DNA from 4 places in the Pantoea sp. X-Soil-ISGK-285 genome. Region 1 is predicted to be linked to each of the others. Evidence: predicted binding sites of a transcription regulator. Region 1 holds the regulator's gene; each other region holds the start of a gene.
What was found. The regulator LexA, encoded in region 1, represses DNA repair genes until DNA is damaged. The targets are predictions, from matches to a motif close to TNCTGTATGTACATACAGNA.

Region 1 (7,982 bases):
CGCCAGCGTCCTGCTGACGCGTATTCAGGCCGGAGAGTTCAGCGCCGGGCGACTGCCGGCGGAGCGTGCCTTAAGCGAAGCGTTCAGCACGACCCGGATTACCCTGCGGGAAGCACTGGGCAAGCTGGAAGCCCAGGGAATGATCTACCGGGAACTGCGTCGCGGCTGGTTTATCGCACCGCCGCGGCTGATCTATAACCCGCTGCATCACAGCCACTTTCATGCCATGGCAATGGAGCAGGGACGGCAGGCGGCCACCGAGGTCATCGCCGCCGAACAGGTCGCGGCGCACGACAGCGTGGCGACGGCGCTGCGGCTGGCATCCGGTTCGGCGGTGTACTGCATCCGCCGTTTGCGGCGCATCGACGGGCGTGCGGTGCTCTATGTTGAACACTACCTCAATCCGCGTTTTTTCCCTGGTCTGCTTGATGAAGATTTGACCCGCTCACTGACCGATCTCTATGACCAGCGCTACGGCATTCGTTACGGCGGCGCGCGCTTCACCATCCTGCCCGGCCCGCTGCCGGAGGTCGCCGCACCCATGCTGAATGTGGCACCGGGCAGCCCCGGTTTGTTGATCACCCGCATCAATCGCAACCAGCAAAAAGAGGTGATTGATTGCGACTGTGAATACTGGCGTTACGATGCGCTCTGTGTTGATGTGGAGGCCTGAGGAGTTATTGTGATTTGCGTCACACTCGCGCATGATACCGCGCGCTAACAACTCCTTTTTTAAGGCGCAACATGAGTGACAAAAATCCTTTGGCCCGCCACCTTGCAACGGTACTGCAATGGGTGCTGAATCTGGGTCTGCTGAGTCTGGCGATCATCCTGATCGTCTTTTTAGGCAAAGAAACTATCCATCTGGCAAACGTGCTGTTTAACACCAGCGAGCAGTCATCCTCCTATCTGTTGATTGAGGGGATTGTCATTTATTTCCTCTACTTCGAATTTATTGCGTTGATTGTTAAGTACTTTCAGTCGGGATATCACTTTCCGCTGCGCTATTTTGTCTATATCGGTATCACGGCAATTATCCGCCTGATTATCGTCGACCATAAAAATCCCTTCGATACGCTCTGTTACTCTGCGGCGATTCTGATTCTGGTAATCACTCTGTGGCTGGCAAACAGCAACCGCCTGAAACGCGAGTAATCTCCCTGCCGTCTGTCATGACGGCAGGTGTTCGCATCGCGTCTCTGCGCTAAACTAGCGTCCTGAAAATTATTGGGAGTGGTGCTATGTCGCAAGACGCGCTCAGCTTATTACGTGCGCTCAACTGGCTTTCTCCGTCGCAGGCAACGCTTGCGCCGCCATTGCTCGACTGGCTGATGGAGGAGGATTCAATGACGCGCCGTTTTGAACAACATTGTCAGCGGGTCACGGTTCAGCCGCTGCGTGAAGGCTTTATCGACGCCAGCGAGTTGGGTGATGAAAAGGGCTTGTTGCCAGACGATCAACGCTTCTGGCTGCGTGAAGTGTTGCTGTTCGGCGACGATCAGCCCTGGCTGGCTGGCCGTACGCTGGTGCCGGAAAGCACCCTTAACGGGCCAGAAGCGATGCTGCAGCAGCTGGGCACCCGGCCGCTGGGTCGCTATCTCTTCTCCTCTTCAACGCTGACCCGCGATTTTATTGAGCCGGGGCAGGTGGAGGGATTGTGGGGACGACGTTCACGCCTGCGTCTCTCCGGCAAACCGCTGCTGCTGACTGAACTATTTTTACCGGCATCGCCGCTCTATCGCGATCTGGTCTGAGGATCCTGTGGTGCAAAATAGCTTAAGTATAAATAAATGGCGGGCCTACACGCGCCTGATGCGTATCGATAAGCCGATCGGTACGCTGCTGCTGATGTGGCCAACGCTCTGGGCATTATGGCTGGCTGACATGGCGATCCCGCCGCTGCCGGTGCTGGCGGTGTTTGTTGCCGGTGTCATCGTGATGCGTGCAGCCGGTTGTGTGATCAATGACTATGCCGATCGCAAAGTAGACGGTCATGTCGAACGCACGAAACATCGGCCACTGGCCAGCGGCGCGGTGAGTGCAAAAGAGGCTAAGCTGCTGTTCGTGATACTGGCTCTGGCGGCTTTTGCGCTGGTGCTGACTATGAACATGATGACGATTATGCTCTCCGTGGTAGGGCTGGCGCTGGCCTGGGTCTATCCCTTTATGAAGCGCTATACCCACCTGCCGCAGGTAGTGCTGGGTGCCGCCTTTGGCTGGGCCATTCCCATGGCATGGTCCGCAGTTAGTGAGTCCTTACCTCTGGTCTGCTGGCTGGTATTCATCGCCAACATCTGCTGGACGGTCGCCTATGACACTCAGTATGCGATGGTGGATCGGGATGATGACCTGAAGATTGGCGTGAAGTCGACCGCGATTCTCTTTGGCCGTTTCGACAAGCTAATCATTGGTCTGCTGCAACTGGCGACGCTGTTGCTGATGGCGCTGGTTGGCCTCATGCTACATCTGAACAGCGCCTTCTACTGGACGCTATTACTGGCCGCCGCGCTGTTTGTTTATCAACAGAAGCTGATCGCCGGACGCGAGCGGCAACCCTGTTTCCAGGCTTTTCTCAATAATAACTATGTTGGGATGGTGCTGTTCCTCGGTGTACTGATGAATACCCCGCCGTTCAGCCAGCTGTTCTGACAGGGGATTCAGGCACAAAAAAGGCGACCTCATGAGGTCGCCTTTTTACTATGCGCGCTGGGGTCAGTCGTGCGCCACAGCGGTTTCAATCGTCATGCGGACATCGCTGGTGACCAGGTCTGCCAGCATATGCCAGGTCGCCAGGGTCTGCGCAACATCGGCATCACCGCTGTCGCTGATATAACCTTCATCGCGCAGGGTCAGGACCAGTGAGGTAAAGACCGCTTTGTCGAAGAATTCCGGGGCATTGATACCGTGCAGCACCGACAGACGCTGTGCCAGCGTCCGGCTCTCTTTCTCCAGCGTGCCGCGGTTAATCGTCGGCTTGGCGCTGAGAATGGAGAACGTAATGGCATAACGCTGCAGCGTTTCACGCACACCGGCGGCCAGCAGTTGCAGCGTGCGATAGCGCGCTGAGGAAAAGCGCAATTCGCCAGCTTCGAGCGTAATCAGGCCCTGACGCGCCAGCTCCTGACTCAGTTCGGTCAGCAGTTGTGGCAGCTCATCGGTCTGCCAGCGCAGGAACAGCTCACTCTTCAGCATCGGGTAGATCAGGCTCACCTGACGCAGCAGTTCTGCTTCGCTCAGTGTCTGATGCTGCTGAACAATAGCGGCAATCAGCGACGGCATCACCAGCATGTGATGAATATTGTTGCGATAGTAGGTCATCAGCACCGCCTGCTCACGCGGCAGAATGATGATGTCGCCAATGCTGTCCTTTTCACTCTCAAACTTATTCATACCCATGGCGTGATCCAGCAGCGCTTCCGCTGAAAGATCGGGTACGGTCGCATTTGGCGAGTAAGGCACGTTGCGCAGCAACTGGGTATAGCACTCCAGTTGTTCAATCAGCTGTTCACGGGTTAGTGAGCGCTGACGTGACGCCAGCAGGGCGGTGACACAGAGGTTCATGGCGTTAGCCGCGCCCGCTTCATTGATACGCACCATCAGGCTGGCAGCAATATCGTTGACGGTTGGTGTTAACCAGCTGGGACGCTGCGGCTCAATCGGATCGATGGCATCGCGCCATTCCGGCACCCGCTTGTTGAGATAGTTGACCAGCGGCAGGGGTTCGCCAAAGTTCACGTAACCCTGACCGAGATTGCGCAGCTTGCGTAAGCCGCGCACCATCTGCATGAAGCCCTCTTTCTCTTTCGCCGCGCCGCGCAGTTCTTTAGCGTAAGTGCCCACTTCCATCACGTGCTCATAGCCGATATAGATCGGCACCAGCGTGATCGGGCGATTTCCGCCGCGCAGCATCGCCTGCAGCGTCATGGCTAAGGTGCCGGTTTTAGGGTCCAGCAGGCGACCGGTTCGTGAACGGCCTCCTTCGACAAAGTACTCAACCGAATAGCCGCGGGTGAATAGCTCGCCGAGATATTCGCGGAATACCGTGGCGTAGAGCTTGTTGCCTTTAAAGGTACGACGAATAAAGAAAGCGCCCAGGCGACGGAAAATCGGGCCGGCTGGCCAGAAGTTGAGATTGATACCGGCTGCGATGTGCGGCGGCACCAGACCCTGATGATAGAGCACATAGGAGAGCAGCAGATAATCCATGTGGCTGCGATGGCACGGCACATAGACAATCTCGTGGCCATCCTGCGCCAGCTGGCGGACTTTTTCGCCGCCATTGACGTTGATGCCCTGATAGAGCCGACTCCAGAGCCAGCCCATCACGCGGTCAGTTACGCGGATGGCTTCATAGGAGAAGTTTGCCGCAATCTCCTCCATCATTTCGACGGCGTTCTGCTGCGCTTTCTCATGGGAGATTTTTTTGCTGCGAGCTTCATCTTCTACTGCTTTTTCAATCGCTTTGGATTGCAGCAGACGAGTAAACAGATCCTGACGCGCCGGCAAGCGCGGGCCAATCGCCGCCAGCCGCTGGCGGGCAAAATGAATGCGCGCCACGCGAGCCAGCTTCTGGGCGATCGACTGATCCGTACCGTGTTCAGTTGCCATGCGGCGCAGCGACACTGTCGGCGAGAAGCGGACAAAACTGTCGCGCCCGTGCCAGATAACGGCAAAGAACTTCTGCACCCCGTTCAGCACCCGCAGGTGTGGCGTTGCTTCGCCCTGGACTTCACGTCCTGGTGCGCGGCCAAACATCACCGTGACCGGCAGCATCTGAATATCCAGCTTAGGGTTATTGCGATGCAGGTCCAGGTAATCGTGAAAGATTTTCACAGATTCAACGCTGGGCACAAAATAGGGGAAGACGCGTGGGCCATTGTGGATAAAGACGTGGCGCGGCAGCAGAGAACCATCAATCTCCAGCGGAGTGAGCGGGTCGGGCAGGTGATGCCGCAGACACTGTGCACGTAAAGTCAGTAAGTCGGCCTTCGAATCGTAAGGCAAAACATACATAATAGGTCGGGTCGGATCCAGACCATGTTCAGACACGGGATCGGCCGGAATGGCCTTACTTTTTACCAAAAACGACAGTGGTAAATTAAGCAGTTTGTAATAGAGTTTACGCCAACCTGACATAGACAACATGAAGCCTCTTGTTAGCAAAGCGCCGCAAGCATACCAGAAAGCGCAGCGAAGATCTGTGGTGGTGCCAATTGCACGCAGCCCAGACATTGACGTCAATCCGATGAAAGGGTTCCCACATCATGGCAAATAATGCCACCGGACTTATCAGAATAGTAAAAGCTGCAGGTTACTCATGGCAGGGGCTTCGTGCCGCCTGGCAACATGAAGCGGCGTTTCGGCAGGAAGCGCTGGCTGCGCTGGCCGCTATTGTTATCGCGTGCTGGCTGGATGTCGATGTGGTCTCCCGCATCCTCATGATTGGTGCGGTGGTGCTGGTGGTCATTGTTGAAATCCTCAATAGCGCCATTGAAGCGGTGGTCGACCGCATCGGTCAGGAGCATCATCCGCTGGCGGGCCGGGCAAAAGACATGGGCTCGGCGGCGGTGCTGATCAGCATATTACTGGCACTCTTCGTCTGGATCGCGCTGCTCTGGACACATTTGCGATAAGCCTTCCATAACGCGTCTGAGGGCGCGTTTTCCCTGACAATCGGTTTCCATTTCACCAATACCTGTATATACTCACAGCGACTGTATAAACAACCAGGGGGCGGGATGAAAGCATTAACCAGCAGGCAGCAGCAGGTCTATGACCTGATTCGCGACCATATTTCTTCAACGGGCATGCCGCCTACGCGTGCCGAAATCGCCGCGCAGCTGGGCTTCCGTTCGCCGAACGCGGCAGAAGAGCATCTGAAAGCGCTGGCGCGCAAAGGCGTCATCGAGATCGTTTCCGGTGCATCGCGCGGCATTCGACTGTTAATGGAAGAAGAAGCCTCAGAAGGGCTACCGCTGATTGGCCGGGTTGCTGCCGGTGAGCCGATCATGGCGCAGGAACATATCGAAACCCACTACAAGGTCGATCCGGGCCTGTTTAAGCCGTCTGCTGACTTCCTGCTGCGCGTCAGCGGAATGTCGATGAAAGATATCGGGATTATGGATGGCGACCTGCTCGCGGTGCATAAAACCCAGGATGTGCGTAACGGCCAGGTTGTGGTTGCCCGCATTGATGATGAAGTCACCGTTAAGCGCTGGAAAAAGCAGGGTGCTATCGTGCATCTGCTGCCGGAAAACAGCGATTTTGACCCGATTGTCGTCGATACCCGTGCGCAGTCACTGACCATAGAAGGTCTGGCTGTTGGCGTGGTGCGCAACGGCGAGTGGCTCTGATTCTTCTGCCAGCGTGCATTCGCCTTCTCTGATGCTATTCTGTCTGCCCTAATTTTGTCGCTGCCTCTTTTGCGCAGCGACACTGAGCACGGAACGGCGAATGCGCTTTATTACGGCAACCGATAAAAATCTCTGGCGGCTTGCGCTGCCGATGATCCTTTCAAATATCACCGTTCCCTTACTGGGAGTGGTCGATACTGCAGTAATTGGTCATCTCGACAGCCCTGTCTATCTTGGCGGGGTTGCGGTCGGGACTACAGTGACCAGCTTCCTCTTTATGCTGCTGCTTTTCCTTCGAATGAGTACCACTGGCCTTACGGCGCAGGCATTTGGCGCTGGCGATAAAATGGCGCTGGCACGCGCGCTGACTCAGCCGCTGATCATTGCGCTGCTGGCGGGCGTACTGTTCATCGCTTTGCGTTATCCGATTATTCAGCTGTCGACCCATCTCGTTGGCGGCAATCCCGATGTACTCGAACAGGCGGCACTGTTTATTCAGATTCGCTGGCTCAGTGCGCCTGCCACGCTGGCAAACCTGGTCATTCTGGGCTGGCTGCTGGGCGTGCAGTATGCACGCGCGCCGGTGATCCTGCTGGTGGTGGGCAACCTGGTTAACATCGTGCTCGATCTCTGGCTGGTGATGGGGCTGCACTGGGGTGTCGCGGGGGCGGCAACCGCCACGGCGCTGGCGGAATACATTACGCTGGTTGTCGGCAGCATCATGGTCTGGCGGGTGTTAAAACTGCGCGGAATTACGCTTAGCCTGCTGAAGCAGAGCTGGCGCGGTGACAGCGGCCGGCTGCTGCGACTGAACCGGGACATCATGCTGCGCTCTCTGATGCTGCAGCTCTGTTTCGCCTCGCTGACCGTACTGGGTGCCCGGCTGGGTCCGGATGTGGTGGCGGTTAACGCAGTATTACTGATGTTCATCACTTTTACGGCTTACGCGCTGGATGGCTTTGCCTATGCGGTTGAAGCTTTTGCGGGTGAGGCGCATGGTGCAAAAGATGGCAGCAAGCTCCTGCGCGTCTGGCACTCTGCCTGTCGGCAGGCGGTAGTGGTGGCGCTGTTCTTCTCGCTGATCTATGCCATTTTTGGCCCGCAGATCGTTACCCTGCTGACCTCTCTTCAGTCACTCCAGCAGACAGCGGACCGCTATCTGGTCTGGCAGATGATAATGCCGCTGATCGGCGTCTGGTGTTATCTGCTGGATGGCATGTTCATCGGAGCGACGCGCGGGCGTGAGATGCGTAACAGCATGGTAGTTGCCGCAGCCGGCTATTTTCTGACGCTGCTTAGCGTACCGGTGTTAGGTAACCATGGTCTGTGGCTGGCGGTCACGATTTTCCTGGCGCTGCGCGGCCTGTCGCTGTGGCTCATCTGGCGTAAGCACTGGCGTCAGAACAGCTGGTTTGATGCCTGAGTCAGCCGTGGCTGCACGCAAGCCGATACGGATTATTCTGTATTATTCCACGGTTAATAAATTGGCTACTACAATTAACTCCATGCAGCGCAGTTAACCAGCGCTTTGTATCGTTATTTTGTTAAGTAGCAAGATAATCATTAAAACCCGAGGATTGGAGGTCTGCCATGAATAAAGACGAAGCAAGCGGCAACTGGAAGCAGTTC
Region 2 (7,982 bases), 600 kb from region 1:
ACGCCAGGTTGGCACTGATGCGGTTCAGATGCTGATAGTAACGACGGGTGCCATCGCGGGTCGGGGTGGCGCTGGTGCGTCCGGCGGTTAAGCCCAGCCACAGGCTGCGCATGGTGCTGCTGCCGACATGACCGATGTGGCTGAACAGCGCCTGATCAAACGCGTTAACATCGTTGCTGGCTGCCGCCGCCATCTCCTGCAGTACGTAAGGATGGCAGCGAATCGCACCCTGTCCGAAGATAATCATGCTGCGGGTCAGAATATTAGCCCCTTCCACCGTGATGGCGATAGGCGCACCCTGATAGGCGCGGGCCAGGAAGTTGCTGTTACCCAGCATAATGCCTTTACCGCCGGCAATATCCATGGCGTCGATAATGGCGCGCTGACCGCGATGGGTGCAGTGATATTTCACAATCGCTGACAGCACTGCCGGTTTTTCACCCTGCATAATACCGGCTGTAATCAGCGTGGCCGCCGCATCCATCACGTATGCGTTACCGGCAATGCGCGCCAGCGGCTCTTCAATCCCTTCCATCTTACCGATTGAGACGCGGAACTGACGACGGATATGGGCATAGGCGCCTGTCGCCAGCGCCACACTTTTCAGGCTGCCGGTTGAGTTCGATGGCAGCGTAATGCCGCGACCCACAGACAGACACTCCACCAGCATCCGCCAGCCCTGACCGGCCATTTGTGGGCCGCCGATAATATAGTCAATCGGCACAAAGATATTATTGCCGCGTGTCGGCCCGTTCTGGAACGGCACGTTAAGCGGGAAGTGGCGATGACCAATCTCCACGCCGGGCGTGTTGGTCGGGATCAGCGCACAGGTAATGCCAGGATTCTCGTTATCGCTGAGCAGATGATCCGGGTCGGAGAGTTTAAATGCCAGCCCCAGCACGGTGGCGATCGGCGCCAGCGTAATATAACGCTTGTTCCAGGTCAGCCGCATGCCCAGCACCTGCTGACCCTGCCACTCGCCCATGCAGACCACGCCGGTATCGGGGATGGCTCCGGCATCTGAGCCCGCTTCCGGACTGGTCAGCGCAAAGCAGGGGATCTCATCGCCGCGTGCCAGCCGGGGTAAATAGTGATTTTTCTGCTCTTCAGTGCCGTAGTGTTGCAGCAGTTCGCCCGGACCTAATGAGTTAGGCACGCCCACGGTAATCGCCAGAATCCCGGAGACGCCCGACAGTTTTTGCAGCACGCAGGCCTGCGCATAGGCGGAGAAATCGAGTCCGCCATACTCTTTTTTGATAATCATCGCGAAGAAACGATGCTCTTTCAGATAAGCCCAGAGTTCCGGCGGCATATCGGCCAGCTCATGGGTAATCTGGAAATCATTGGCCATGCGGCACGCTTCTTCAACCGGACCATTGAGAAAAGCCTGCTCATCGGCGGTCAGGCGCGGCTGCGGATAGTTGTGCAGCTTCTGCCAGTCTGGTTTGCCCTGAAACAGATCGCCTTCCCACCAGGTGGTGCCCGCATCGATCGCTTCTTTTTCGGTGCGTGACATCGGCGGCATCACCTGCTGGAAGCGCTGAAACATCGGCTTTGAAAACAGGCTGCGGCGCAGTGACGGCAGGTTGAACGGCAGCAGAATGATCGCCAGCGGCAACAGTAACCATGGCGTCCAGAGGTGAGCAAAAGCCATCGCAGCAGTCCACAGCAGCAGAATCGCGCTGCTGAGCCGCAACGACAGGCGGTGATAGAACAGGGCGCCAATCAGCGCCACTGTGGCAAGTATCGAGACAACCATCATAATGAACCGCTCCAAGTAGTAAGAGGTCTGACCTGTTATGTAGAGAGGTTTAGAGCAGTTGGGTTGATTTATCAATTTGTTTACATCGCAATTACAACCTGCCTCACAAAAACCGATTTCTGTCCATTTTTGCATCACCTGCTGCAGCGATAATCACCGCCACTGCCTGGCCAGCCATGGCATGACGCTTTGCGCTGACCGGCCATTCCGTTAAACTTGCTGCGATTAACCTCTCCTAAAAAAGGACATCCCTATGTACCAGGACATTATCCGCTCTGAGCTTAATGAAGCTGCTGATACGCTGAATAAATTCCTCAGCGACGAGGCCAATATCCATGCGATCCAGCGTGCGGCGGTGCTGCTGGCTGACAGCTTTAAGGCGGGCGGCAAGGTGCTTTCCTGCGGTAACGGCGGTTCACATTGCGATGCGATGCATTTCGCTGAAGAGCTGACCGGTCGCTACCGCGAAAATCGTCCTGGCTATCCGGCGATTGCCATCTCTGATGTCAGCCATCTCTCCTGCGTCAGTAATGATTTTGGTTATGACTATGTCTTTTCACGCTATGTGGAAGCGGTAGGGCGTCCGGGCGATGTGCTGCTGGGCCTCTCAACTTCCGGTAACTCTGCCAATATCATTAAAGCGATTGAAGCTGCCCGTGCGCAGGGGATGAAAGTGATCACCCTGACCGGTAAAGATGGCGGTAAGATGGCAGGCAGTGCCGACATTGAAATCCGGGTGCCACACTTTGGTTATGCCGATCGCATCCAGGAGATCCACATTAAAGTGATCCACATCCTGATGCTGCTGATCGAAAAAGAGATGGTGAAGTAACTGCGCTGGCCTCCCGCCTGACGGGAGGCCGCTTACTCTAAGGCGGTGGCTATGTGCGAATTGCTCGGGATGAGCGCCAATGTTCCCACGGATATCTGTTTCAGCTTTACCGGTCTGGTTCAGCGTGGCGGTGGAACCGGGCCTCACAAAGATGGCTGGGGCATTACCTTCTACGAAGATAAAGGTTGTCGTACGTTTAAAGATCCGCTGCCGAGCTTTAACTCGCCGATTGCGCGTCTGGTGCAGGAGTATCCGATCAAATCGCATTCGGTGGTGGCGCACATCCGCCAGGCGAATCGCGGGCAGGTGTCGCTGGAAAATACCCACCCGTTTACCCGTGAGTTGTGGGGCCGTAACTGGACCTATGCGCACAACGGGCAGCTCAGGGGCTATCGGCAGCTGGAGACCGGCACATTCCGGCCGGTGGGCGAAACGGACAGTGAGAAGGCGTTCTGCTGGATCCTGCATCAGCTGGCGACGCGCTATCCGCGTACGCCAGGCAACTGGCCTGCGGTATTCCGTTTTATCGGGGAGCTTGCCGGCACGTTGCGGCAGAAGGGCGTGTTTAACATGCTGCTGTCAGACGGCCGTTATCTGATGGCCTTTTGCTCCACCAATCTTTACTGGATCACCCGCCGCGCACCCTTTGGCCGGGCGCAGTTACTGGATCAGGATGTGGAGGTCGATTTTCAGCAGCACACCACGCCGCATGACGTGGTGACGGTGATTGCTACGCAGCCACTGACGGCCAATGAAACCTGGCAGCGGATTGTGCCAGGTGAATGGGCGTTATTCTGCCTTGGAGAGCGCCAGGAATGAACGTGAAGCGGCTTCGGGACTGGCTAAAACCGGTGCCGGGCTGCTGTTCATCACATATTTACCGCTGGCGACATTAACCATCGGCGGCTGATGATATTTAGCAAAGTAAGCGTATCCCGGCTGCAGCTGCTGCCAGAAACTGGCATAGGTGGAGTAGCGGTGACGCTGCATATTGCTGTCGGTCATGCGGAATGGATAGATGCTGATGCTGATATCCTGCTGGCCGTTACGCAGTGCGGCATTCACATAGGTAAAAATCTCATCCATATAGGCGTTAGTCATGGCATAGCAGCCAATCGACTTACAGTCGCCATGAATCATCAGGTAATTGCCGCTGTAGCCCTGATTACGATCGTACTGATTCGGAAAGCCGATGTTGATCGCGCGATAAAACCGGCTATCCGGCTTCAGCTGATTCAGCTTCACGTTGTAAAAACCTTCCGGGCTTTTGAAATCGCCTTCACGGCGTTTCGGGCCGAGGCCGCCAGAAAAGTTACAGATGCGGTAGGTGTCCAGCAGGCGGTATTCGTTACCGATTTTGCCGTAGAGTTCGAGCGTGCGTTCTTCCTTGAAGATCTGGATATAGACCGGGGTGCCGAGTAACTGCTTCTTTAATTCTTTGCTGACCGGTGCCGTTGAGACGGGTTCGGGTGTCATTGCCATGCTGAGGGCTGGCAGTAAAATCATCGCAAACAGGAGTGCGATTTTGCCCATGCTGTGTGTACCTTGAGGTGAAGAGAACATGACGCAAAATGTGCGTCTCTGTTTGCATTATCGGAACTGTCCGCTACCGCAGCGCAACATTAAACATTGTCTGTTTTTTTAGCAAGACGGCGTCAGCCAAATTCGCGATTTACTGAAGGATATTCGGCCAGAAATTTGTAAACTTTAATCGTCAGCGCGACAAATATTGCAGTTACCCCTGCCAACTGTATACTTATCCAGTGCCGGAGGGGGTATGCGTAAAATCATTCATGTCGATATGGACTGCTTCTATGCCGCGGTGGAGATGCGTGATAATCCCCAGCTGCGCGACATCCCGATCGCCATTGGTGGCAGCCGCGAACGTCGCGGCGTGATCAGCACCGCCAACTATCCGGCGCGCAAATTTGGCGTGCGCAGCGCGATGCCAACCGGCATGGCCCTCAAGTTATGCCCGCATCTGCGTCTGCTGCCAGGACGCTTTGACGCCTATAAAGAAGCCTCCGCGCAGATCCGCGACATCTTTACCCGCTATACGCCGCTGATTGAACCGCTCTCCCTCGATGAAGCTTACCTGGATGTCACCGACAGCCCCCACTGTCACGGCTCTGCCACGCTGATGGCGCAGGCGATCCGTGCCACCATCTACCGTGAAACCGGGCTTACCGCCTCAGCGGGCATCGCCCCGATTAAATTTCTGGCGAAGATCGCCTCTGACCTCAATAAGCCGGACGGGCAGTTCGTGATTACCCCGCCGGAGATGTCCGGTTTTCTGCTGACCCTGCCGCTGGCGAAAATCCCTGGCGTCGGCAAGGTCTCGGCCAAAAAGCTGGAAGAGATGGGGCTGGTAACCTGTGGCGACGTGCAGAAGGCGGACTTAGCGCTGCTGTTAAAGCGCTTTGGCAAGTTTGGCCGGGTGCTGTGGGAGCGCAGTAATGGCATTGATGACCGCAGCGTGATCGTTGAGCGCGAGCGTAAATCGCTGGGGGTTGAACGAACGCTGGCGGAAGATATCAGCGACTGGGATGCCTGCCTGGAAATTATCGATTTTCTCTACGCCGAACTGGATCGCCGGCTGACGCAGATCCGACCTGACAAGCAGGTGGCGCGTCAGGGCGTCAAACTGAAGTTCAGTGATTTTCAGCAGACGACCCAGGAGCATATCTGGCCGGTGCTGAACAAAGAGGACATGATTGCCATCGCCCGTAAAACCTGGGATGAGCGTCGTGCCGGGCGCGGCGTGCGGCTGGTGGGATTACATGTGACGATGGTGGATCCCCAGCTGGAGCGTCAGCTGCTGCTGGGTCTGTAACCGTCAGCCTCACCGACCGGCAAGGCTGACATCCGATTACTTCTTATATTTCGCCGCCAGGGTCGCAAACCACGGTGCGACGAAATCCTCATTGCTGCCCCAGCCCGGAATGATCTTGTTCAGCGACGCGACGTTCACCGCGCCAGGCTGGCTGTTAAGCTGCTGCTGAGAGATTGATGCCGCTTTAAACTGATAAGTCGCGGGCGTCTCTTCACCGGCAATTTTCTTCGCCACCAGACGCATATTCACCGCGCCAATAGTTTTAGGATCCACCGCTACCGTCTGCACCCACGGGCTGTTTTTCTCGCGCATCAGCTGCAAATCCTGGTTCGAGACATCAATGCTGTAGAGCTTGATCTCGGTACGGCCATTCTCCTGCAGCGCTTTGTAAGCGCCCTGGCTGAAGGCATCCCAGGCACCCCAGATGGCGTCGATTTTGCCTTTCGGGTATTTCGCCAGAATCGCGCCAATTTTATTGGCGGTGTCGCCCTGAACGTCAGTTGAAACCGCACCAATCGACTCAAGCTGATGAATGCCCGGATTCTCTTTCAGCAGTTTTTCATACACCACCTGACGGCGTTCCATCGGCGGGAAACCGGCAACCCATAGCTTGACGATGTTCGCCTTGCCGTTGAAATCATGGATGAGCTGGCCCAGCGACAGCTGCGCCAGTGAAGCGTCATCCTGCGCGGTGACGGTGACGCCCGGGATCGGGCTATCCACCGGCGTATCAAACACCGACAGCTTAATGCCTGCATCGGCAATGCGCTTCACCAGTCCGCTGGCGTAGGGCGCTTTACCGTGCGACAGCACGATGCCGTCATATTTCTGGCTGATCGCCTGATTCACGAAATCCTGGAAGCGCGCATCGTCGCCATTGCTGAGGAAGGTGCTGACCTTGAAGCCAAGCTGACGACCCTGCTGAATGGCACCGGAAACAAACTGGGTGGTGTTGTCATCGGAGCCGAGATTGCGGATCACCGCAATACGGATCGGGCCATCATGACTGGCGATAGCCGCAGGCACCGGCGTGACGGTATCCGCGAAGGCGGCGCTGGCGTTCAGCAGGCTCAGGGCCAGCAGCGAGAGTGTTATTTTTTGCATTGTTATCAACTCCGGTAAACGCGCCTCAGCGGCGCTGGATATAGGTGATCGCCAGTGCTAAAGCCAGCACCAGCCCTTTAATAATGTCCATGGCGTAGTAGGGAACAGAGAGCATCACCAGACCGTTCTGCAGCACGCCGAGGATCACCGCACCGACCAGCGTGCCCAGTGCATTCGGCTTGCCGGAACCCGCCAGTGAGAAGCCGATCCACGCCGCCGCGACCGCGTCCATCAGGTAGCCGCTACCGGCGTTCACCTGCGAGGAGCCGATACGCGAGGCGAGCAGAATGCCGCCCAGACCGGCCAGCAGTGAGGCGATCACATAAGCCAGCACCCGATAGCGGGTGGTGCGGATGCCGGAAAGGCGCGCCGCTTCCGGATTGCCGCCCAGCGCATACATCCGGCGACCATGTTTAGTCAGTGAGAGCGCCAGCTGCGCGGCGACGGTGACGACCAGCATAATGATGACGATGGTGGGCACCTGGCCGAGCAGGCCAAACGCCGCCGGAATGGTGCCTTCCGCCATATCACCGCTCGGCAGCACCATGTTCTCGGTGATCGATCCGCCAAAGCTGTAGGTCATCGCCACACCCTGAATCACAAACAGTGTCGCCAGCGTTGCCAGCATGTCGGGGATGCGCAGGATCACAATCAGAAAGGCGTTAAACAGCCCGACCAGGGTGCAGAGCGCCAGGGTGAGCAGGATGGCGGTGGTAGTGCCGAAGCCGTACCAGACAAACAGTGAAATCACCAGCGCATTGGCCAGCGAGGCGGTCGATCCGACCGACAGATCAAAGCCGCCAACGGTCAGCGAGATCGAGACGCCGATCGCAATCACCGTGACAATGGCAATTGAGCGCAGAATATTGATGATGTTGTTGGGTTCAAGGAAGCTGTCGGAGGCGAGACCAAAGGCGGCGATCAGGATCACCACCGTGAGCAACATGCCCCATTTATAGAGAAAGTCGAACAACTGGTGACGCCACGGCGAGGCTGTCAGATTCAGGCTGGTTTCTTTGCTGCTCACGCAGGGGTTCCTCCGGTGGAATAGAGCAAAAGCGTCTCTTCGGTGACGTCGCGTGCAGCCAGTTCGGCCACAATGCGTCCATCCCAGAGCACGCAAATCCGGTCGCATAAACCGACCAGTTCAGAAAACTCTCCCGACGCGTAAATGATGCCTTTCCCCTCGCGCGCCAGGTTATCGATCAGGGTGAAGAGTTCGGTTTTGGCTTTGATATCGACGCCTTTCGTCGGCTCATCGAAAATCAGCACGTCGGCGTTGTTGCGCAGCCATTTGCCTATCGCCACTTTCTGCTGATTGCCGCCGGAGAGACGGCGCAGCGTCTGTGCCGGACCGGTGGTGCGCACCTGCAACTGCTGGATAACCTGCTCCGCCCAGCGCCACGCCTGGCGATGGCCAAACAGGCTCCAGCGCGAAAAGCTGTCGTCTG
Region 3 (7,982 bases), 1.1 Mb from region 1:
GTCGCCCACCTGCAGATCGCACTGCTGCGCCACCATATGTACCAGCAACGCATAGCTGGCGATGTTAAACGGCAGGCCCAGGAAGATGTCGCACGAGCGCTGATAGAGCTGGCAGGAGAGTTTGCCGTCCGCCACGTAGAACTGGAAGAACGCGTGGCAAGGGGCCAGCGCCATCTCGCTCAGCTCGCCGACGTTCCAGGCAGAAACGATAATCCGGCGTGAGTCGGGATCGAGCTTCAGCTGCTCCATCACCTGGCTTAGCTGGTCAATCTCCTGGCCGCTGGCCGTTCCCCAGCTGCGCCACTGTTTGCCATACACCGGGCCGAGATCGCCATTCTCATCCGCCCACTCATCCCAGATGGAGACGTTGTTTTCTTTGAGATAACCGATGTTGGTATCACCTTTCAGAAACCACAGCAGCTCATGAATAATTGAGCGGATATGACATTTCTTGGTGGTGACCAGCGGAAAACCATCCTGCAGGTTGAAACGCATCTGGTGACCAAAAATTGAAAGCGTACCGGTGCCGGTACGGTCAGCTTTTGGCGTGCCTTCGTGCAGCACATGTTGCATTAAATCCAGATACTGTTTCATTTTTCCTCGCGAAATTGTGGCTGCGGGCGACGACGATACGCCCAGATCATCATAATAATACCGGCAATAATCATCGGCACAGAGAGGATCTGTCCCATACTGATTCCGCCTTCAAACAGGCCAAGCTGGGCATCCGGCTGGCGGAAGAACTCAACGATAATACGGAAGGCGCCATAGCCAATCAGGAACAGGCCAGAGACGCTGCCCATCGGGCGTGGCTTACGAATAAACAGATTCAGGATGATGAACAGCACTATCCCTTCCAGCACCAGTTCGTAGAGCTGCGAAGCATGACGCGGCAGCACGCCGTAGGTATTGAGCAGCGCCTGGTATTGCGGATTGGTGGCGGCCAGCGCGACATCTTCGCTGCGGGAGCCAGGGAACAGCATGGCATAGCGGAAGCCCGGATCGACACGGCCCCAGAGCTCACCGTTAATGAAGTTGCCGAGACGACCGGCACCCAGACCGAACGGGATCAGCGGCGCGATGAAATCAGCCACCTGGAAGAAATTACGTCGGGTGCGGCGGGCAAAGACCAGCATGACGACAATCACCCCGATGAGGCCACCGTGGAACGACATACCGCCATCCCAGACTTTGAACAGATAGAGTGGATTTTCCAGGAACAGCGGTAAGTTGTAGAACAGCACATAGCCGATGCGTCCACCCAGGAAGACCCCCAGGAAACCGGCATAAAGCAGGTTCTCCACTTCCTCTTTTTTCCAGCCGCTGCCCGGCTGATTGGCGCGGCGGACAGCCAGCCACATGGCGAAAACAAAGCCCACCAGATACATCAGACCGTACCAGTGAAGCGAAACCGGTCCAATCGAGAAGATCACCGGATCGAACTGCGGAAATGCAATATAGCCGTTATTCATCATTCACCGTCTATTTTTCAACCCTGAAAAGGGGGTGTTGTCAGGCACATAAATTAAGGCTGCGCATCATAGCACAGCCGGTTTTGTGAATTGTCCCGCAAATGTAAACGCGGATAACGCCCAGAGTCTGACTCGTCAGGCGTACATTGTTGCAGCCAGACTGGTCACGGACAGCGCGCAACAACCGGAGCGTACACGTAGTACGTGAGGATTACTCGCTGTGCTCGCCCCTTCAGGGCCGCCCTGACGGGCGTTCAGGTTGCTAAAGCAGCCTGTGTGAGCACTGCCCGGGGCCAGAATGGCAAATAAATAGCCTGAAGTGGCGCTTAGCGACCGCCGCGGATTAAACCGCCCAGCCCGCGACGCTCCATAAAGGTCGAGACCAGATGACGAACCTCGGTGGCGGTATGAGCATTCATCCCCTGCTCGCTGAGTTGCTGCGCTTCTTCGTGATCCAGATGGCGCAGCAGGTATTTCACCCGTGGTACGTTTTTGCCGTTCATGCTGAGATGGTGATACCCCAGCCCGACCAGCAGCGCCACGCACATTGGATCGCCGGCCATTTCACCACACAGGCACAATTCCAGATTGGCCAGACGGGCTTCCTGCGCAATCGTATTCAGTGCACGCAGCATCGCCGGATGCAGCGAGTCGTAGAGATTGGCCACGCGGGTGTTGTTGCGATCCACCGCCAGCAGATACTGGGTCAGATCGTTGGTGCCAACCGAGACAAAATCGACCCGCGACGCCAGATGCGGGATCATAAACAGCATCGACGGCACTTCAATCATGATGCCGATGCGCGGCGCGGGGATCGTATAGCCCAGCATCTCTTCGACTTCGCGTCCTGCGCGATCGATCAGCTTTTTCGCTTCGTCGATCTCATCGATATGGCTGATCATCGGCAACAGAATACTGAGGTTGCCGGATGCGGCGTTAGCACGCAGCATCGCACGCACCTGCACCAGGAAAATTTCCGGCTGGTCAAGCGTCAGGCGGATGCCGCGCCAGCCCAGACAGGGATTCTCTTCACTGATAGGCATGTAGGGTAGCTGTTTATCTGCTCCCACATCCAGGGTACGCAGCGTCACAGGCTTGTTGTGAAACAGCTGTAACATGCCCTGATACTGTGCCACCTGCTCCTCTTCCGACGGGAAGCCGTTCTGCAGCATAAACGGGATTTCGGTGCGGTAGAGACCGATGCCATCCACCCAGTTGCCCAGCGTCTGCTCATGCTCCGGGCTTAAGCCGGCATTCAGCATCACCTGCACGCGCTCGCCGCTTTTCAGCTCACCGGGCTGATCGACCACGCCTTCGGCCATTTTGCTCAGCGCATTCTCTTCGCTGATCAAACGCTGGTACTCCTGCACCAGCACCGGCTCGGGATCGATCAACAGCTCACCGCGATACCCATCGACGATCAGCAAACGTTTGTTGAGCTGATGAGGCTGGATGTCAGCGCCCATGACCGTCGGGATCCCCATCGCGCGCGTCAGAATCGCCGCATGGGAGTTGGCTGCGCCGTCACGCACCACCACGCCCGCCAGCCGCTCATGCGGCAGCTCAGCTAAAGTGGTGGCGGTCAGCTCATCGGCCACCAGCACAAAGCGTTCCGGCCAGGCATTGGTCCCGACCAGCGTATCGTCAAGGTGAAACAGCAGGCGCTGACCCAGCACCCGCAGATCGCCTGCGCGTTCACGCAGGTAGGTGTCCGTCAGGCTGGCAAACTGTTCAGCAAACTTCTCGATCACCTGTTTCACTGCCCATTCGGCGACCGATCCGCGTTCGATCTCATCGAACAGATCTTTTTTCAGTCGGGCATCGGTTAACAGGTGAGAGTAAAGGTCGAAAATGGCCGCACTCTCTTTCTGAGCGCTGGCGCTGAAGCGTTTACTGAAGCGACGAAATTCACTGGTGGCTTCACTCATGGCGAGCGACAGACGCTCACGTTCGCGATGAACATCCAGCGTTGAGGCAGCCGAAACCTGATCGAGCAGTGGCTGCGTCTCATCCACCCAGCCCGGTGCCACCGCCACGCCAGGCGCAGCTGCAATTGCGCGCACCCGCGTCTGCCGGAACTGACCAAACAGCTGGGCCATCTGCGACTGCGACAGCAATGCCGCCATCTGGGTGGCAAGGGTGACCAGAAACGACTCTTCGCTTTCATCAAACTGACGGTGCTCGCGCTGCTGTACCACCAGCACGCCCAGTAACTGGCGACGGCTGATAATCGGCACGCCGAGGAAGGAGCGGTAGCGCTCCTCTTTCACTGCGGGGATATATTTAAAGCTGGGATGACTCTGGGCGTCAGCAAGGTTAATCGGTTCGGCCAGACGGCCCACTAAACCGACGATCCCCTCGTCAAACGCCAGGGTCACGGTGCGGCCACGCGGTTTTTTAAGTCCGCGCGTCGCCATCAGGTAGTAGCAGTGACGATCGTGGTCGGCGAGGTAAACGGAACAGACTTCCGTATCCATCGCCAGACAGATCTCATTAACCAGGATGTCGAGTGCTTCATTGAGACGCGGCGCACTCGCCACTTTTTCTACAATTTCGCGCAACTGAGTGAGCATAAAGGGCGTGGCCTATCCTCTCTTACGTCGATGGGCAGGATTATTTCGCTGCCCCGCACTCTCCTGCATAGACATCACCACGCCAGCGAATTCCTTCATCACCCGACGATAAACGTCGCGCTTAAAGGAGACAACCTGACGCACCGGATACCAGAAACTGACCCAGCGCCAGCCATCGAACTCGGGCGTGCTGCTGTGCTGCACATTGATATCCGCGTCATTACACATTAACTGCAGAAGAAACCACTTTTGTTTCTGGCCGATACATACCGGCTTTGTGTCCCAACGCACCAAACGTTTTGGCAACTTGTAACGTAACCAGTTACGGGTAGAAGCAAGTATTCGAACATCTTTCCGGTGTAATCCGACTTCTTCGAACAGTTCGCGATACATCGCCTGTTCTGCGGTTTCACCGGGATTGATGCCTCCCTGAGGAAATTGCCAGGAGTGCTGTCCAAAGCGCCTGGCCCATAACACTTGTCCCTGCCGGTTACAGATTACGATACCAACATTCGGGCGGTAGCCATCATCATCGATCACCGGACTACCTCAAAGCAAAATTTGAATGAGCTGATTGTTTCATACTCCTTACAGGCGGTAAACCACTGGATTCATGGGGGGTTAAGCCATCATCGCCGGGATAACTCACAGAAAATGGCAAAGTTATAAACAATGACCGAGAAAAAGATCGATCTTATTCACCTTTTCTGTGGATAGCTTTGTGCAGAACGCGGGAGTTATCTGAATAACCTTTTCCGTGCACGCTGAAGAGCCAAAAAGAACCAACAACACATCAGTATGATTTTTAATGAAATTAAATCGAAAACCTTACCGGTAAATCTTTTATAAACAGTGAATATTTTCATGGTAACTGACAATAGCTTAAAATATAAGCACACTGCTTTTTATCCACAGATAATCGCTCAGGGTTAGGCCAGAGCGGCGAAATTATAGCCATATCGTGAAAAGTCAAGGCTGTAAATGGAACCAGTACCGCACTCAGACGGTGGTTATCCCATTTTTCTGTGGATAACCGGGCTGGAGATCCTGTTCATTGTTGCGGGTAAGCTGGGATAACCCAGAAGCACCTGGGGCGGCGAGCGTGCAATCCGCTAAAAAAAGCACGATCTATCATGTTATTATCGATCCCTGACGCGGATTATTTATGTGAGAAACGTGACTCACCCGCTGTTGTACAAATTTTAATCATTGCGAGTGTTCACCATGAGTTACCAGCCAGGACCACCTGAAGATGAAGCCAGCCTGCTGGCACGCGCGCAGGATTTAGCCGGTTTGACCCTGGAAACCCTGGCCGCGCGCGCCGGTCTGCCCATGCCTGCGGATCTCAAACGCGACAAGGGCTGGGTCGGCATGCTGCTGGAGTGGCATCTTGGTGCCAGCGCAGGCAGCAAAGCGGAGCAGGACTTTGCCCATTTGGGTATCGAACTGAAAACCATCCCGATTGATGCGCAGGGTAAACCGCTGGAAACCACCTTTGTCTGCGTGGCACCTCTGACCGGCAACAGCGGCGTGACCTGGCTCACCAGCCATGTGCGCCACAAGCTGGCGCGGGTATTGTGGATCCCGGTTGAAGGCGGGCGTGAGATTCCGCTGCGGGAACGCCGTGTCGGCGCGCCGCTGTTATGGAGCCCCGATGCGGAAGAAGATGAGATGCTGCGGCAGGACTGGGAAGAGCTGATGGATATGATTGTGCTGGGTCGCGTAGAGCAGATTACCGCGCGACATGGTGCCTGGCTGCAAATCCGGCCCAAAGCCGCCAATAGCAAAGCGCTGACAGAAGGAATCGGCGATCAGGGCCAGCCAATCATGACGCTGCCGCGCGGTTTCTACCTGAAGAAAAGCTTCACCAGGCCCCTGCTGGCGCGTCATTTTCTCCTCTGAACGTCGCCACCCGCGTTGATGTGTCGCAATTTTGTGGGAGATCGGCGAATTGAATGCGTATAATCGCCGTTTACTTTTCGTTTAGGATTAAATGTCGGTATGTTTGAGTGGATTTCCGATCCCAACGCCTGGCTGGCGCTGGGCACCCTGACCATCCTTGAGGTGGTGCTGGGTATTGATAACATCATTTTCCTGTCGCTGGTGGTCGCTAAACTGCCAAAACACCAGCAAGCCAGCGCACGTCGCATTGGTCTGATGGGCGCGATGCTGATGCGTCTTGGCCTGCTGGCTTCTATCGCGTGGGTAGCCCGTCTGACTAACCCGCTCTTTACGCTGATGGATCATGCGTTCTCGGCGCGCGATCTGATTCTGCTGTTCGGCGGACTGTTCCTGCTGTGGAAATCGAGCATGGAGATCCATGAAACGATCGAAGGCAGCGAAGGCGAACACAACACCCGCGTCCATTCCTTCCTGGGTGCGATTGTACAGATCATGATGCTCGACATTATTTTCAGCCTCGACTCGGTGATCACGGCCATCGGCCTCTCCGATCATCTGTTCATTATGATGGCGGCGGTGGTTATTGCCGTGCTGATGATGATGTTCGCTGCGCGCGCTATCGGTGAGTTTGTTGACCGCCATCCGTCAGTGAAAATGCTGGCTCTCTCTTTCCTGATTCTGGTCGGTTTCACCCTGATCCTGGAGAGTTTTGCGGTCCACGTACCAAAAGGTTACATTTATTTCGCTATGTTCTTCTCAATGGCGGTTGAGTGTCTTAACCTGATGCGCAGTAAGAAAAAGCACGCCTGATAAAGTCAAGGGCGAGCCTGCTCGCCCGTTTATTTTCAGATTCATACGATTAACCCTGCCGGCAAAACCATTTATTACTACACTGTTTGCACTTGACCATTTGTGAGGATTAGGCGTGATGAAAGGGTTGGCAGGAGTAGCACTGGTGATGGTAACCGCCGCATTCTTAAGTGGATGCAGTTCTGATTATGTCATGGCGACCAAAGATGGCCGGATGATCATGACCGAAGGCAAGCCGAGCATTGATAAAGAGACCGGCCTGGTGGAGTACACTGACCAGACGGGTCATATGGTGCAGATTAACAGCGATGAGGTTTCTACGATCATTGAACGTTAAGTGCCCGATTTAATCACCTGCCACCGATTCCCGGCTGGCAGGTGATTTCCCCGACTTTTCCCCCTTCCTTCCCCGCCATTGCTCGCGCTATAGTCCCTGAGGACACAACATTCCATTCCATAAAGAAAAGGAAGCTGGCAATGCACTATCATCGTATTCCCCACAGCACGCTGGAAGTGAGTCAGCTGGGGTTGGGCACCATGACGTTTGGCGAACAGAACAGCGAAGCCGACGCCCATGCTCAACTGGATTTAGCTATCCGTTCCGGCATCAACTTTATTGATACTGCCGAGATGTATCCGGTGCCCCCGCGTCCGGAAACCCAGGGTCTGACCGAACAATATATTGGTAGCTGGCTTAAACAGCGCGGCAGCCGCGACAAAATCATTCTGGCCAGTAAAGTGGCCGGGCCTTCACGTGGCAATGATGCGTCGATTCGCCCGGATATGGCGCTGGACCGTAAAAATATCCGCGCAGCACTCGATGCCAGCCTGAAACGCCTGAATACTGACTACCTTGACCTCTACCAGCTGCACTGGCCACAGCGTCAGACCAACTATTTTGGCAAGCTCGGCTATCAGTACAGCGAAACCACCGCTCAGGTGACGCTGCTGGAGACGCTGGAAGCGCTGACCGAACAGGTGCGCGCCGGTAAGATCCGCTATATCGGGGTGTCGAACGAAACCGCGTGGGGCGTGATGCGCTATCTGCAGCTGGCGGAGAAGCATGAACTGCCGCGCATTATCAGCATTCAGAATCCTTACAGCCTGCTGAACCGCAGCTTTGAAGTAGGTCTGGCCGAAATCAGCCAGCATGAAGGCGTAGAGCTGCTGGCGTATTCCAGCCTGGCGTTTGGTACGCTGAGCGGTAAATACCTGAATGGCGCAC
Region 4 (7,982 bases), 1.1 Mb from region 1:
CGGTGCCAGGTCAAGTTCGAAGCGGGTAATAACCGGGCCAGGCGAGATACCGACCACCTCCGCTTTGACGCGATAATCGCCTAAGCGCGACTCCACCAGACGGGCAGTCTGCTCCAGCGAGAACATATCAACCGGTTCTTCCTCTTCTGGCGGTGCGGTCAGCAGATCCAGCGAAGGCAGTGGCGTGGAAGGTTTCTCCAGCGGCTGCTCATGGCGCATCAGGAACGGATGAATCAGGCTGTCATGCAGTGAAGGTTTCGCCTCTTCCACCGGCTGAAGCGGCGCTGCCGGTGGCGTGCCATAGGCAGGCGCAGCGTACGCCGGAGCCTGAGGAGCCGCAGGGGCACTATAAGCGGGCGCAGAGGTTGCCGCAGGCGCAGCATAGTCAGGTTCAGACGGTGCAGCCGGCGCGCTATAGGCAGGTTCTGCCGGGGCAAAGCTGGCTGGTGCAGGAACATGAGCCGGAGCCTGAGGTCTTGAAACCTCACTCACCTGCTGCCAGGGTTCGTGCGAAACCGCCGGGGCTTCAGGTTCTGGCGTCGCCGCAATGGTAAACAGCGGTTCAGAAGGACCGTCATCCACCAGATCTTTCATCGGTGAAAAATCAAACGCTGAGGCGGTATCAATATTAAATACCGGCTCTTTTTTCACTTCTGGCTCATAGCGCTGCTGTTGCTGCTCGACGAACTGACGCGCCAGTGCATCCTGCTGCTGTGCATCCTGTTCATCTTCCTCGTCCTGCTGCCAGCTGGTGCCGTAACGCTGCTGCTGTTCAGACTGGAAAGCCTGTCGCAGTTCAGCCTGCTGCAGCGCCTCTTCAGCATCCGGAGCAGAGGAAACGGAGCCAGCACTAACCGGTTCGGTCTCTTCCGTTTTCGCTTTCTCTTCTGCCATGCGCTGAGAAGGCAGCTTAATGCCATAAGAGGCCAGCTCACGACGGGTTGGCAGTTTTACCGGGTTAGGACGCGGCAGTGCCGGGCCGATACCTTGTTTAACCTGCGGATTGAGATTGGTTTCAGGGGCTAAATCAAAAACAGGCGCAGTACGCGTTGTTGCCTGGGCTGCCGTTGCAGCGGCTGCCGCTGCCGCTGCCGCCGAGGCCGCAGGGATGGCTGACGTATCCCGCCAGTTACCCATTTTAGGTTCATCATCGTCGTAAGCACTGAACGACGGCGTAGCCGGAGCGTCGTCTGGCATTTCAAAATGATAAAGCGGTGGTGAGTCTGCGGGTTCAGAAGCACTCTGCGCCGGGGAATTCGCCACACTCTGCGGAGCTGGCGCGCTCTGTGCGTACGCAGGCGCAGGTTGTGCAGACGGCGATGCAGGGATGGATGTCGCTGACGCGGCAGGCGCCGAAGCTGAAACCGCAGCAGCAGGTGCAGCGACAGGTGCAGGCGTCACCGTGACTGCCGGGGCGAGGGTCACCTCAGCGGCTTCAGCGGTGGCCGCGACTGCCGCACTGGTGGCTGCTGCAGCTTTAGCCAGCAGCGGATCCTGTTGTGACGCCGCAGGCTCAGCAACTGCACGTGGGGCAGAAAGCAGCACATCATCATCCTGATCGGCGGCATGAAGCTCAGGCACATCCGCGTATTCACGCGCGTCCCGCTCGTCATCCTCTTCCTGCCAGGGTTCATCGTGACGTGAGCGGTTGCTGGCAAACGTCAGTACGCCCATGACTACGCCACCAATTCTTTCTGCAATGGTGAGCCATGACCAGCCGGTGTAAAGGGTAATGCCCGCCGCCCAGACGCAGAGCAGCATCAGCGTGCCGCCAGCCGGACTGAACCAGGGTGCAATAGCATTACTGACCAGGCTGCCGATCACGCCGCCCGAGGCAAAGTACCAGATATCATCGGCATTCAGCGCCGCCATACCACAGGTCGTCACCACCAGCGCGAGGACGCCAATTAAGCGCAGCCCGACGGCAAAGTAGTCAAAGTAGTCCTGGCTGTCGCGCTGACGGAAAGCAATCCAGCACAGACCCAGGATGACGGGCGGAATGGCATACGCCATCACACCAAAAATGAAGAGTAAGGTGTCAGCCAGCCAGGCACCGACGCTGCCGCCGATATTGTGGATAGGTTCATGCCAGGCCGTTTGCGACCAGCTCGGGTCGGAAGGGTTAAAACTGACCAGAGAAACCATCAGGTAGATGGCAAACAGCGCCACCAGAATGAGCATTGCTTCCAGCAGACGACGTCCACTGCTCATCGATTGTAACGAAACGTCTTTATCTTCTGTATATTCCTGGCTCAAGAGGACTCTCCAGGTGCCTGTAAAGTAAGAAGCAACAGCGCCGGGCGAGCCCGACGCTGATCCTGTATGAATGCACAGGAGTGTACCGAAATCTCACAGGTTTTGCACCTGCCCCGCATCAGCGAGTTTTGATCACCAGTCGATTGCTCTGTTTAACCTCTTCCATCACCACATACGTACGCGTGTCGTTTACGCCCGGCAGGCGCAACAGGGTTTCACCCAGCAGCTTACGGTAGGCTGACATATCAGGTACGCGCGTTTTCAGCAGGTAGTCGAAATCGCCGGAAACGAGGTGACACTCTTGAGTTTCCTCAAGTTTTTGCACAGCGGCGTTAAATTGCTCAAACACATCCGGTGCACCACGATTCAGAGTAATCTCAACGAACACCAGCAGCGACGCATCCAGATAGTGCGGGTTCAACTGCGCGGTGTAGCCAAGAATAAATCCCTGACGTTCGAGACGACGCACGCGTTCAAGACATGGCGTAGGCGATAAGCCTACGCGTTTGGAAAGCTCTACGTTTGAAATGCGACCATCTTTCTGAAGTTCATTCAGAATGTTCCTGTCAATTCTGTCGAGGTCTTTCCCGGGGCGTTTCTTATTGTCTACCATTATTATTGTCTCTCTTAATTCCTTCCCTTTACCTGCCACGCCCTGAAAACGCTCATTGTTCGGGGCATTTCTGAAGTGAGCTAACAGAGCCTGTGTTCTGACACCTATCGATATGACGCATGTTGTCTGTCCACATCATGCGTCATTATCCATATCAGGCTGCTTTTATTCGGCGTTACGTGCAAAACGGGCGATGAAAACCTGTTTTGTTCCGATAAATGTTATTCGCTTCTGATAATGTTTTCGCAAAAGCGCAGGCGATTGTCAAAGTAAAATCACCAAATTCAGGACAAGATGCCAGACAGTCCGCTGGGTATCTGTTTTTAAATGACTATTTTTCCACTATTGCACCCCTCTAACCCGAGTTTTGCCCCCTTTTGGCGCATTGGCCCAGGCAAAACCGTCGCTCATCGTCTACGCCGTTTGCAGCTATCGTTAACAAAATTGCCTAAGCCTTGTCATTGTCGCCGGATATTCCCTACAATCGCAGGCTATGTCAGCCGAATGAAACTGAGGAACGCATGAGTACGGCCAAACACAGTAAGTTACTCATTCTGGGCTCCGGCCCAGCGGGTTATACCGCAGCCGTTTATGCTGCACGCGCCAACCTGAACCCGGTACTGATTACGGGTCTGGAAAAAGGCGGACAGCTGACCACTACCACCGAGGTGGAGAACTGGCCGGGCGACCCGCACGATCTGACAGGTCCATCGCTGATGGAGCGGATGCATGAGCATGCCGAAAAATTTAATACTGAGATCATTTTCGATCACATTCACACCGTCGATTTGCAGAACCGTCCGTTCCGCCTTACGGGTGACAGCGGCGAATACACGGCAGATGCCCTGATCATCGCCACCGGTGCGTCAGCGCGCTACCTCGGTCTGCCTTCCGAAGATGCCTTCAAAGGCAAAGGCGTCTCTGCCTGTGCAACCTGTGACGGCTTCTTCTATCGCAACCAGAAAGTCGCGGTGATTGGCGGTGGCAACACGGCTGTGGAAGAGGCGCTCTACCTGGCGAATATTGCGGCTGAAGTGCACCTTATTCACCGTCGTGATAGCTTCCGCGCAGAGAAGATCCTGATCGACCGCCTGATGGAAAAAGTGCGCAATGGCAATATCGTGCTGCATACCCATCGCACGCTGGAAGAAGTGGTGGGCGATCAGATGGGTGTCACCGGTCTGACGCTGCGTTCTACCCAGAACAGTGATGAGACAGAAGCGCTGGAGGTGGCGGGTCTTTTTGTTGCTATCGGACACAGCCCGAATACGGCCATTTTTGAAGGTCAGCTGGCGCTGGAGAACGGTTACATCAAAGTTCAGTCAGGTCTGCACGGCAACGCCACTCAGACCAGCATCCCTGGCGTCTTTGCGGCAGGCGATGTGATGGACCATATCTATCGTCAGGCGATCACCTCTGCGGGCACCGGCTGTATGGCCGCGTTAGACGCTGAGCGCTTTCTTGACGGACTGGTTAAAAACGATCAGTAAGTTGTTAACCCTCTGATCTCAAATGTTCCAGGCGACGGTTTTTCCGTCGCCTTTTTTATTGCTCTCATGCTAGATTCTTGCGCCTGAAGAGATGGAAATGTCTTTCCATTTTCACCCGTCATCGACATTCATCATGGTCTCGCATGGACAAATCGCGGCAGCAGCATCTTACCCGCTGGCTTCGTCAGCAACGTCATTTCGCCGGTCGCTGGTTGCGACTCAACACCCTGCTGGGCATGGCAAGTGCACTTCTGATCATTGCTCAGGCGGGTTTACTGGCCTCGCTGCTGCAGGCTCTGATTGTTGACCAGCAGCCGCGTGAATCCCTGACTGTCAGCATCCTGCTGTTACTGCTCTGCTTTGTGCTCCGCGCCCTGATTAACTATGCCCGTGAACTGACCGGTTATCGTGCCGGACAGGCTATCCGTCAGGCTTTACGTCAGCAGGTATTAGACCGATTGTCTGATCTGGGGCCGGCGTGGATTCAGGGAAAGCCAGCCGGCAGTTGGGCGACGCTGCTGCTGGAGCAGATCGAAGAGATGCAGGAGTATTACGCGCGCTATCTGCCGCAGATGACCCTGGCGGTGCTGATCCCCTGCTGCATTCTGCTGACTATTTTTCCGCTCAACTGGACGGCGGGTCTGATCCTGTTTGCCACCGCGCCACTGATTCCGCTGTTTATGGCGCTGGTCGGGATGGGTGCGGCCGAGGCCAACCGCCGGAACTTCCTGGTGCTGGCCCGACTGAGCGGTAACTTTCTCGACCGCCTGCGCGGCAGAGAGACGCTGCGGCTGTTTCATCGTGGCGCAGCGGAGCAGCAGGCGGTTGCCGCCGCCACCACCGATTTTCGCCAGCGCACCATGGAAGTGCTGCGCTTAGCCTTTCTCTCCTCTGCCGTGCTGGAGTTTTTTGCCTCGCTGGCGATTGCCGTGGTGGCCGTCTACTTTGGTTTCTCCTATCTGGGCGAATTGCATTTTGGTGATTACGGCCAGGGCGTGACGCTGTTTGCCGGCTTTCTGGTGCTGATCCTCGCCCCGGAGTTTTTCCAGCCGCTGCGCGATCTCGGCGCTTTCTATCACGCCAAAGCCCAGGCTGTAGGCGGTGCCGATGCCCTTGAAGCCTTTATGCAGGCGACGCCTGCCACCGCGCCGCAGGAAGGCCAGTTGCCCTTCACTGCCGATCGCTCAATCGCACTTACCGCCGAAGATCTGCGTGTCTGTGCGCCTGATGGTCAGGTGTTGTGCGGCCCGCTCTCTTTTACTGTCGTCCCTGGCGAACAGATTGCGCTGGTCGGTCAAAGCGGGGCCGGTAAAACGGCCCTGATGAACGCCCTGCTCGGTTTTCTGCCTTATCAGGGTTCGCTGAAAGCGAATGGCGTTGAACTTCGCGATATACGACGGAGTGACTGGCATCAGCAACTCAGTTGGGTAGGACAGAATCCTCAGTTACCGGCCGCCACCTTGCGCGACAACATCGTGATGAATGCGGCCTGGGATGACGAGCGTTTTGCGGCGCTGCTGGAGTCGTGCGGCATTAATGAGTTCCTGCCTCGTCTGCCCCAGGGCATTGACACCCTGCCAGGCGATGGCGGTAATCAGCTGTCGGTGGGTCAGGCGCAGCGGGTCGCGGTCGCGCGCGCACTCTATAAATCCTCGCATTTTTTGCTGCTCGATGAACCCGCAGCCAGCCTGGATGCGCTCAGTGAACGTCATGTGATGCTGGCACTTAACCAGGCGGCAGCCCGCCAGACCACGCTGATGATAACCCATCAGATTGATACGTTAAGTCACTGGCAGACCCTCTGGGTAATGGAAGCCGGTAAGCTGGTGCAACAGGGTAACTGGCAGCATCTGTCGCAACAGCCGGGTGCTTTCAGTGAGATGCTGAAGCATCGTCAACAGGAGATTCGCTGATGTCCGCCTTGCGTCCTTTTCTTCGTCTCTGGCTGCGCCACCCTTATCGCCTGGCGCTGGGCATCGTGCTGGCGATTGTTACCCTGCTGGCCAGCATCGGCCTGCTGACGCTTTCAGGCTGGTTTCTGGCCGCCTCGTCAGTGGCAGGCGTAGCCGGTCTCTATACCTTCAACTATATGCTGCCTGCGGCAGGCGTGCGTGGCGCCGCCATCATTCGCACTGCCGCACGCTATGCTGAACGGCTGGTCAGCCACGATGCAACATTCAGGGTTCTTCAGCATCTGCGTGTCCACACCTTCAGCCGCCTGATGGCCCTTTCGCCAGGCCAGCTTTTGCGGTTCCGGCAGGCGGACCTGCTCAACCGCTTCGTGGCCGATGTCGATACGCTGGATCACCTCTATCTGCGCGTCATCTCGCCGCTGATCGGCGCACTGGTGGTGATTGTCGTGGTTGCCCTCGGAATGAGCTTCATCGATCTTCAGCTGGCACTGACGCTGGGCGGCATCATGCTGAGTACCCTGGTGGTGATGCCAGCGCTGTTTTACCGTCTGGGATCGCCCGCAGGCGGCGCGATTGCCCGTGGGCGCGCCCGCTGGCGCTTACAGCTGATGCAGTGGCTGGCGGCTCAGGCTGAACTCACCCTGTACGGTGCCTCGCGGGGCTGGCGTCAGCAACTTGATGAAGATGAACAGCGCTGGCAGCAGGCTCAGAGCCAGCAACAGCGCTTGCAGGCTGCGGCACAGAGCCTGCTGCTGCTGATCAGCGGCGTAACCGTCACACTGTTGCTCTGGCTCAGTGCGGCGACAATCAGCCAGCAGCAGTTGCCCGGCTCGCTGATTGCCCTGGTGGTGTTTTGCGCGCTGGCTGCTTTCGAGGCGCTGGCACCGGTTGCAGGGGCCTTTCTGCCCATGTCGCAGGTGATAAATGCCGCTCAGCGGGTCAATGACATTATCGAGCAGTCACCCGCTATCACCTTTCCGGCAGATTCAGATGCCCGGCCAGGACGTCTCGCAGTCGATATCGATCAGCTCGACTTCAGCTATCCCGACCGCCCGGATAAGGTACTGAACCGCTTTACCCTTAAGGTGGCAGCCGGTGAACACATTGCACTGCTGGGGCCGACCGGCTGCGGCAAATCCACTCTGCTGGTGCTGTTAACCCGTGGCTGGGATAGCCAGCACGGTGTTATCAGCCTGAATGACCTGCCGATCACCGCATGGTCAGAGCCAGCGCTGCGTCAGCGCATCAGCGTGGTGACTCAGCGGGTTCATCTTTTCAGTCAGAGCCTGCGTGATAACTTACTGCTGGCCTGTCCCGATGCTACTGATGAGCAGTTACGCCGCGTGCTGAATGACGTCGGCCTGCAGCGCCTGCTTGAGAGCCCGGAAGGATTAAACGCCTGGATGGGAGAAGGCGGTCGCCCGCTGTCAGGCGGCGAACTGCGTCGGCTGGCGCTGGCGCGTGCGTTACTGCATAACGGCGATCTCTGGCTGCTGGATGAACCCACCGAAGGACTGGATGCCACAACCGAGCAGCATATCCTCACCCTGCTGCAGCGGCTGACCGCTGGCAAGACCGTAATAATGGTCACCCACCGGCTCAGCGGCCTGGAGCAGATGGATCGCATCTGCGTGATGGATAATGGCGTGATTGTGGAACAGGGAAGTCATGCCGAATTAATCTCAAAAGCGGGTCGGTACTGGCGTTTCC

Region 2: the regulator LexA is predicted to act here: its motif matches at 4,341-4,360, upstream of dinB (DNA polymerase IV).
Region 3: the regulator LexA is predicted to act here: its motif matches at 5,019-5,038, upstream of mutH (DNA mismatch repair endonuclease MutH).
Region 4: the regulator LexA is predicted to act here: its motif matches at 2,317-2,336, upstream of AC6I8B_RS06475 (DNA translocase FtsK 4TM domain-containing protein).

What each region holds. Positions count from the first base shown of each region.
Region 1 is NZ_AP035938.1:304,197-312,178, forward strand. Features, by position in the region: gene AC6I8B_RS01330 (UTRA domain-containing protein) at 1-673, shown strand, start outside; gene psiE (phosphate-starvation-inducible protein PsiE) at 745-1,155, shown strand; gene ubiC (chorismate lyase) at 1,242-1,754, shown strand; gene ubiA (4-hydroxybenzoate octaprenyltransferase) at 1,813-2,649, shown strand; gene plsB (glycerol-3-phosphate 1-O-acyltransferase PlsB) at 2,713-5,136, opposite strand; gene AC6I8B_RS01355 (diacylglycerol kinase) at 5,265-5,633, shown strand; gene lexA (transcriptional repressor LexA) at 5,739-6,353, shown strand; gene dinF (MATE family efflux transporter DinF) at 6,454-7,776, shown strand; gene AC6I8B_RS01370 (CsbD family protein) at 7,944-7,982, shown strand, end outside.
Region 2 is NZ_AP035938.1:903,030-911,011, forward strand. Features, by position in the region: gene fadE (acyl-CoA dehydrogenase FadE) at 1-1,762, opposite strand, end outside; gene lpcA (D-sedoheptulose 7-phosphate isomerase) at 2,016-2,594, shown strand; gene AC6I8B_RS04125 (class II glutamine amidotransferase) at 2,646-3,413, shown strand; gene dpaA (peptidoglycan meso-diaminopimelic acid protein amidase) at 3,384-4,127, opposite strand; gene dinB (DNA polymerase IV) at 4,372-5,427, shown strand; gene AC6I8B_RS04140 (sugar ABC transporter substrate-binding protein) at 5,464-6,531, opposite strand; gene AC6I8B_RS04145 (ABC transporter permease) at 6,557-7,558, opposite strand; gene AC6I8B_RS04150 (sugar ABC transporter ATP-binding protein) at 7,555-7,982, opposite strand, start outside.
Region 3 is NZ_AP035938.1:3,322,580-3,330,561, forward strand. Features, by position in the region: gene thyA (thymidylate synthase) at 1-594, opposite strand, end outside; gene lgt (prolipoprotein diacylglyceryl transferase) at 591-1,472, opposite strand; gene ptsP (phosphoenolpyruvate--protein phosphotransferase) at 1,799-4,045, opposite strand; gene rppH (RNA pyrophosphohydrolase) at 4,058-4,585, opposite strand; gene mutH (DNA mismatch repair endonuclease MutH) at 5,270-5,947, shown strand; gene AC6I8B_RS15690 (TerC family protein) at 6,047-6,757, shown strand; gene AC6I8B_RS15695 (YgdI/YgdR family lipoprotein) at 6,876-7,094, shown strand; gene AC6I8B_RS15700 (NADP(H)-dependent aldo-keto reductase) at 7,235-7,982, shown strand, end outside.
Region 4 is NZ_AP035938.1:1,370,089-1,378,070, reverse strand. Features, by position in the region: gene AC6I8B_RS06475 (DNA translocase FtsK 4TM domain-containing protein) at 1-2,256, opposite strand, end outside; gene lrp (leucine-responsive transcriptional regulator Lrp) at 2,375-2,869, opposite strand; gene trxB (thioredoxin-disulfide reductase) at 3,391-4,359, shown strand; gene cydD (heme ABC transporter permease/ATP-binding protein CydD) at 4,503-6,272, shown strand; gene cydC (heme ABC transporter ATP-binding protein/permease CydC) at 6,272-7,982, shown strand, end outside.